One region of the Bradyrhizobium sp. STM 3566 genome, then DNA from elsewhere that is predicted to be linked to it. Evidence: predicted binding sites of a transcription regulator. Region 1 holds the regulator's gene; the other holds the start of a gene.
The links. The regulator LexA, encoded in region 1, represses DNA repair genes until DNA is damaged. The targets are predictions, from matches to a motif close to TGTTCNNNNTGTGTTCNG.
Positions count from the first base shown of each region.

Region 2: the regulator LexA is predicted to act here: its motif matches at 1,946-1,963, upstream of P6U27_RS05470 (ribonuclease T2 family protein).

Region 1 covers NZ_CP120692.1:3,533,405-3,536,807, reverse strand. Annotated here, with positions in the region: gene glp (gephyrin-like molybdotransferase Glp) at 1-961, shown strand, start outside; gene lexA (transcriptional repressor LexA) at 1,137-1,838, shown strand; gene P6U27_RS16975 (hypothetical protein) at 2,391-2,825, shown strand; gene P6U27_RS16970 (ComEC/Rec2 family competence protein) at 2,948-3,403, opposite strand, start outside.
Region 2 covers NZ_CP120692.1:1,147,594-1,150,996, forward strand. Annotated here, with positions in the region: gene P6U27_RS05465 (23S rRNA (adenine(2030)-N(6))-methyltransferase RlmJ) at 160-1,020, opposite strand; gene P6U27_RS05470 (ribonuclease T2 family protein) at 1,209-1,901, opposite strand; gene P6U27_RS05475 (hypothetical protein) at 2,021-2,482, opposite strand; gene P6U27_RS05480 (hypothetical protein) at 2,667-2,960, shown strand; gene P6U27_RS05485 (DUF3617 family protein) at 3,005-3,403, shown strand, end outside.

The DNA of each region.
Region 1 (3,403 bases):
AACGGTCGGCGTCGGCGAAGCGGTGCGGATCTTTACCGGCGGCGTTATTCCCGACGGCGCCGATGCGGTCGTGATCCAGGAGGACACGGTCGCCGACGGCAAGCACATCATGATCAAGGAAGCCGCGATTCCCGGACGGCACATTCGTCCCGCCGGCGTCGACTTCCGCGAGGGCGACGTGCTGCTGCGCAAAGGAACCCGTCTCACCGAGCGCGATCTCGCGCTCGCCGCTGCGATGAATCATCCGCAGCTCGCCGTCTGCCGCCGTCCGAGGGTCGCGATCCTTGCCACCGGCGATGAGCTGGTGATGCCGGGCACCGCGCCCGGTCGCGGCCAGATCGTCTATTCCAATGGCTATGCCCTGCACGCGCTCGCCCGCAGCGAGGGCGCCGAGACCATCGATCTCGGCGTTGCCGCCGACACGCTGGAGGCCACTTCCGCCGGCATCCGCCGCGCTCGCGAGAGCGGCGCCGACATCCTGATCACGACCGGTGGCGCATCGGTCGGTGATCACGATCTGGTTCAGCAGGCGCTGAAGGGCGAAGGCATCTCGATGGCGTTCTGGAAGATCGCGATTCGGCCCGGCAAGCCGATGATGCACGGACGGCTCGGCGCCATGCGCGTGATCGGCCTGCCCGGCAATCCCGTGTCATCATACGTGTGCGCCTTCCTGTTCATGGTGCCGCTGATTCGCGCCCTGTCAGGCCGTTCGGTGATTCATCATCGCCGCGAATGCGCCGTGCTGGGCCGCGATCTCGGGGCCAATGACCAGCGCGAGGATTATCTGCGTGCGCGACTGGAACTGCGCGGCGACGGCACGCTCGTCGCCCTTCCCGTCCGCCATCAGGACTCCTCTCTGCTTGCGAATCTCGCTGCGGCACAGGTACTTCTCGTACGCGCGCCGTTCGCGCCGAAGGCCGAGGCCGGCACGCCTTGCGAGGTGCTGCGGCTCCCCGTCTGAGCTGCACGGCACACGCATTCCGCGAGATTTGCCCCGTTCACCGTAAATTAAGCAGTTGCGGAACACATATCGAACATATAGTGTCCGTTCATGATTTGTTTCGAGGATGTAGCGGCTTATCGCTGAATTCATCGTCTCGGAATCGAACGACATCAACCGGGGGACTTTGGTCGAGATGTTGACGCGCAAACAATACGAGCTTCTGCGGTTCATCAGCGAACGTCTGAAGGAAAGCGGCGTGCCGCCGTCTTTCGACGAGATGAAGGATGCGCTCGACCTGCGCTCGAAGTCAGGCATTCATCGCCTGATCACTGCGCTCGAGGAGCGCGGCTTCATCCGCCGCCTGCCCAACCGCGCCCGCGCCATCGAGGTGATCAAGCTGCCCGAACTCCAGGCCGCTGCCGGCAATCGCCGCGGCTTCACGCCGAGCGTCATCGAGGGCAATCTCGGCAAGGTGCGCGCGAGCTCCAGCCCGCCTGTTGACGAGGGCGAGCGTCCCGTCGCGGTGCCCGTGATGGGCCGCATCGCGGCCGGCACGCCGATCGAGGCGTTGCAGACCCGCAGCCACACCATCAGCGTACCGCCCGACATGCTCGGCGCGGGCGAGCACTACGCTCTCGAAGTGCGCGGCGATTCGATGGTCGAGGCCGGCATCCTCGATGGCGACATGGCGCTGATCCAGCGCAACGAGAGCGCCGATACCGGCGACATCGTGGTGGCGCTGATCGATGACGAGGAGGCCACGCTCAAGCGCTTCCGCCGCCGCGGCGCCTCGATCGCACTCGAGCCAGCCAATGCCGCCTACGAGGTCCGCATTCTTCCGCCGAACCGCGTGAAGATTCAGGGCAAGCTGATCGGGCTCTACCGGAAGTACTGAGCGGTCTGCGGTCGTTGGACACCTCTTGGAGCGGATCATTTTCCGCTCTGGCTGGATGGTCTTTCCGGTTCTGCTCAGACTATCCGGTCCTTTTTCCGGTGCGAGATCCTCGGCACGCCGCACGAAGCAACATCGCTTCGCGGCCACAGCTTCGAGGAGACGCCACCCGCCAGATGTTTCATGGACAATCATTGCAGCGCTGATCGCAGCATCAGCGTCGCAGGCCATTGCCACACAGTCGCACCGCCATGTGCGCAAGCAATCGAGCCAGTACGAATTCGCGACGCGCGGAATGTGATGCGCAGCTCTCCGCAATCGAGCCGGCAATAAGCGAGCCGGTCAGCACCCGCGGGGCGCTGACATTGGCGCCGTTCGAATGCACAGGCGTCGGCTTTGTTCCTATCGAATCCGGGAAAGATAATGTGATCGCGGCTCGCGAAGCCCAGCCGCAGATTTGCCCACAACCGAGCAGAACGTTGTATGCTTCACCCTGATAGAGGCCTGCGCCTCCAAGAGAGGTGCGGCTTGCTATCTTCGCATGAGGAGCACCCGATGTGTGACTATAGCCTGCATGCCGTCGCGACGCGCCCTGCCGAAGTCGGCGAGACGATCGTCACGACAACCTTCCGCGGCACCTCGACACGCGGCTTCGCCTCTGAAGCCGATCTCTCCGTCGCGGTCTGCCTGCTGCCGGGAACGGAGCTCGCTTTCGCCGACAACGTTCGTTACGACAACCGCTGGATCTGGACGCGCACCGTCAACTCCCGCGTCGGCAAGTTCGGCAAGATCGATCCGCACATTCCCGATCGCCATCATGACGCGATCGAATTTCCCGACGGCAAGTACGTGCTGGTGACGCAGCTCGTCGAAGGCCAGCGCGCGACCGTGCTGCAACTGCCGGTGACCCAGCCGGTTGGCGAGCGCGAGCACAAGCCGCAGATCGTCGCCGAGACGAGGTCCACGATCACACGCCTGCCGATCGGCTGATCGTCGGCGCGCCCCCGGCCGATTTGTCGAGGGCCAGAACTTGAAATGCCATCGCCGGCTGAGGCCGGCGAGATGGTATGGTTTGCGTCCTGCAGAATCCCGCGCCTCCTCCGCATCGATCCTCAATCGTCAGCCTGCAAGTCGGCCTCCGATGGCGTTGCGTCCCGATTGCGGGGCACGGCCGTCTTCGGCGCAAGGCTGCCGTCGAAATCCCCCTCGCCGGCGCCGGCCGGCAGCCAAGGGCGGCTTGCGCCTCTCGCCCTCACCACCTGCACCGAGAAACCCTCTCCGTTTTGCGTCAGAGCCAGCGCGCCCTGACTGGCAAGGCGCGACCGATCGACCACCATCGCTGCGCAATCGGGCGGCGCGGGCCGCGCCGTCACCACCAACGCAGCGCGGCTGCAATCATCAGCCAGCGCGTCGATGCGCAGAGAAAGCGCGACCAGCCGCCCGTCCGCAAGCGGCGCCACGCAGCCGGACTCGTCACATGACACACCGCTCGCCAACGAGGCGTTGGCGGCATCGCGCGGATCGGCATCGGCGGCTAACCATTCCCTCAGCAGAAAGCCATCCTTGCT
Region 2 (3,403 bases), 2.4 Mb from region 1:
GACGGACCTCATCGGTCCGGCGGGATCTTTCTTAGGGCCTTCACTCCGCCGCAACCATTCGCGGAAGCGGAACGTAAAGCCAGTCACAGAAACAGCATAATACGGTTCTTTGCAGATTGACTACGGGTCCTGCATATTTTTCCCAAGAATGCCGGAGTGTTACAGTCTCGGCACCTCCAATCGGAATCTGGCAGCCCCGCCCTGGCCGAGCGGCATTTCCAGCTCGGGCAGGATGGTCTTGAGCTCGCCGTGCAGCGTATAGGGCGGATTGACGATCAGGAGCCCGGTGGAGGTGAGGGCGGCGCCGTCGGCTTGCGGCGCGACGCTGAATTCGAGGCGCAGGCATTTCCCCGGCGGCTTTGCTGCAGCTGCGAGCCGCGCGACCGTTTGGGCCAGCGTGTCGGTGGCCCGCCGATTCTTGGCCGGATACCAAATAACATAGATACCGGTCGGCCATTTTGCGAAGGCCGCCGCGAAGGCCTCGCCCAGCCGCTCGAACTCGTCCTTGGCTTCGAACGGCGGGTCGATCAGCACGAGGCCGCGCCGCTCCTTCGGCGGCACGAAGGCCGGCAGCGCCACCCAGCCGTCGAGATCGACCACGCGGGCCTGCTCGTCGCGGCGCAGCACGTCGATCAGCGCTTTCCGCGCCTTCGGCTCGAGCTCGCAGGCGACGAGGCGGTCTTGCGGTCTGAGCAGGCCGCGCGCAATCAGCGGCGAGCCTGGATAAGCCCTAAGCTCGCCCTTCGGATTGAAGGCGCGGACGATGTCGAGATAGGGCTTGATCAGCGCCGCGGTCTCGTTCGACAGGCGCGCCTGCAGCAGCCGCGCAATGCCGGTCAGCCATTCGCCGCCGCGGCGCGCCTCGTCGCTGTCGAGATCGTAGAGCCCGGCGCCGGCATGGGTGTCGATGACGCGGAACGCCGCGGGCTTGTCCTGCAAGTAAGTGAGGATGCGCGCCAGCACGATGTGCTTGATGACATCGGCGAAGCTGCCGGCGTGGAAGGCGTGGCGGTAGTTCATGAAACAGCACTACGCTACGTGATCGCTTCAGCAAAGAGGCACGATCACATGTCCCGGACGCGGTGCAGCGCGTAACGCTGCGCCGCTGAGCCGGGACCCAGCTCTTTCTCGTATTGGGCCTCAGATCAGCAGCGCACTACGCCGCGGTTCGCGGCGTAGTGCGCTGAATCCCGGCCACAAGAGCGGGGCTACCCGCCCCTGATCGGCGGCATCGTCACCTGGTCGCGGCGGCAGGCGCGGCGCTCGATCTCGTCGCAGGCGCGGAATTGCAGGTCCTTGCTGAGGCAGATGCGGACCTCGGAGAGCCGGGTCCGGTTGCAGGTGACCGAGATGGCGGCATTGCTGAGACCGGGATTGGCCTTGATGAAGGCTTCCTCGACCTCCGCCGGCGCCACGGTCTTGGCCTGCGACAGATCGAGATATTCGGGCGGAATCTTGATCGCGGCGCGCGCCTTGCGGATCGTCTCGAAATAGCTGCGGCCTTCGAGCCCGGAGCAGGTGCCGTGTTTGTCCCATTCGTTGAAGATCAGGCCCGGCGCCGGCATCAGGTCGAGCATCGAGGAGACGATGCTGCGATTCAGCCGCGGCGCCGGCCGCTGGCAGTATTCCGGAAAGCCGTTCTCATATTGCGGCCACAGCCCATGCACCACGAAAGCGTAGGGCCGTCCGCCGCATTGCATCTGTGACCGGCCGCCGCGTTCTGCCGCTTCCTCGCAGAACGATGGCGACCATGACAGCGAAAGCACATAGAAGTCGAATTCGCCGGGCGCGTTCTGCCGCTTGTCCTGGGCCTTCGCACCGCCGGCGAGAGTTGCCAACCCGGCAGCAAGGGTCAGCGAGATCATCAGACGGGACAACGAACGCAATCTGGAATGAAACATGGCGACGCCCTCAACTAGACTGTGCACGCAGCCTAGCAGGCGGTTGGAACATTTCAAGAACAAAATTTGGAGCCGCTCTCGTGCGCCGGCCGATCAGCCCGAATCAGGCGCTCTTCGGATCAGGGTTTGGCGGCGCGGCAGGCCGGGTTGTAGGCCCAATTGCGATCGAGCCCGACCACGCACCACTCGACGCCGTTGCCGTAGCCGGCAAAGCCGCCGTCCTCGATGAGCGAGAAATGCACCCTGCGCACCTTGCCGTCGTTGAGCATGGCGTCAGCGGTGCAATAGCGGCGCGGAATGTTATCGGACTGCCAGGGGCGGAACGCGACCTCGCGAACGGCCGAGAAGCCGGTGATCTTCAAGGAGGAATTCCAGAACGAGCTTTCTTTCTCCCAGAACTGGGTGGCGATCGTCGGCAGCGCCTTGTCGCAATCGGCAACGGCGCCGTCGTAGCGCGGGCCGCTCAGCCAGAAATTCAGCTCAAGTCCGTTGGCGGCCTTGGCTTCGCCGAGCGACAGTGCCCCGAACATGAGGCCGAGCACGGCGGCGAAGCGGAGCGATTTCGAGGAGGGGGCGCGCATGATCAATCCAGACAGCTGAGGTCTTGCGAAGGTCGGACGGTGCCGCGAAGGCCGGGGGAGGTCAAGTGCAGCGCGGCAACACTTCGCCAGGAGTTGACCAAGACGTCGCGGCCAACTGGCCTTCGGTTCTTTTCACTTCCATCCCGGCACCGTAAACTGCCGCTAACAAATTGGAGTGACAGGAATGCGAATCATTGCGGCCGCGGGCCTTCTTGCCTTGGGGTTGATGGCGAGCCAGTCGGCGCGCGCCGATATCCTTCCGGTGCCTCCGTTCAAGGGCAACGACACCGGCGGCATCATCGCCTATTCGATGGCGACCCAGGTCGACGCGCGGCAGGTCGCGGTCGATCACTGCGCACGCTACGGCAAGGTCGCGAAATTCCTCGGCGTGCAGGCCTATGAGGGCGGTTACATCTCGTTCTCCTGCCGCTGGGTGCCCTATGGCGCCGCCGATCGGCCGATCCGCACGCTCTACTGAGGCGTTGTCGAAACGCCGCAATCTGTTGGCCGGGAGCTTCCCACATGACGCGCAAACTCGCTTTGCTCGGCTCGACGCTTTGCCTCGCGTTGTCGGCAGGTAGCGCCAGTGCCGATGACCTGCCGGTGCGCAAGGCCGGTCTTTGGGAGATGAAGCTGGTCACATCAGGCTCGCCCGTGCCCGAGATGACCATGCAGCACTGCACCGACGAGACCGTCGACAAGGAGATGAGCAACAACGTCTCCCCGATGGCCAAGCAGATCTGCGCCAAGCAGGAGATCAGGAAGACCGCGACCGGCTATGTCAGCGATTCCGAGTGCAGCGTCGCCGGCGTCAGCACGACCTCGCATGCCGAGATCACTGGCGATTTCAACTCGGCCTACACGGTGAAGACGACCTCGCATGCGCAAGGCGGCGTCGCCGGCGCGGCGGGGCGCGACAAC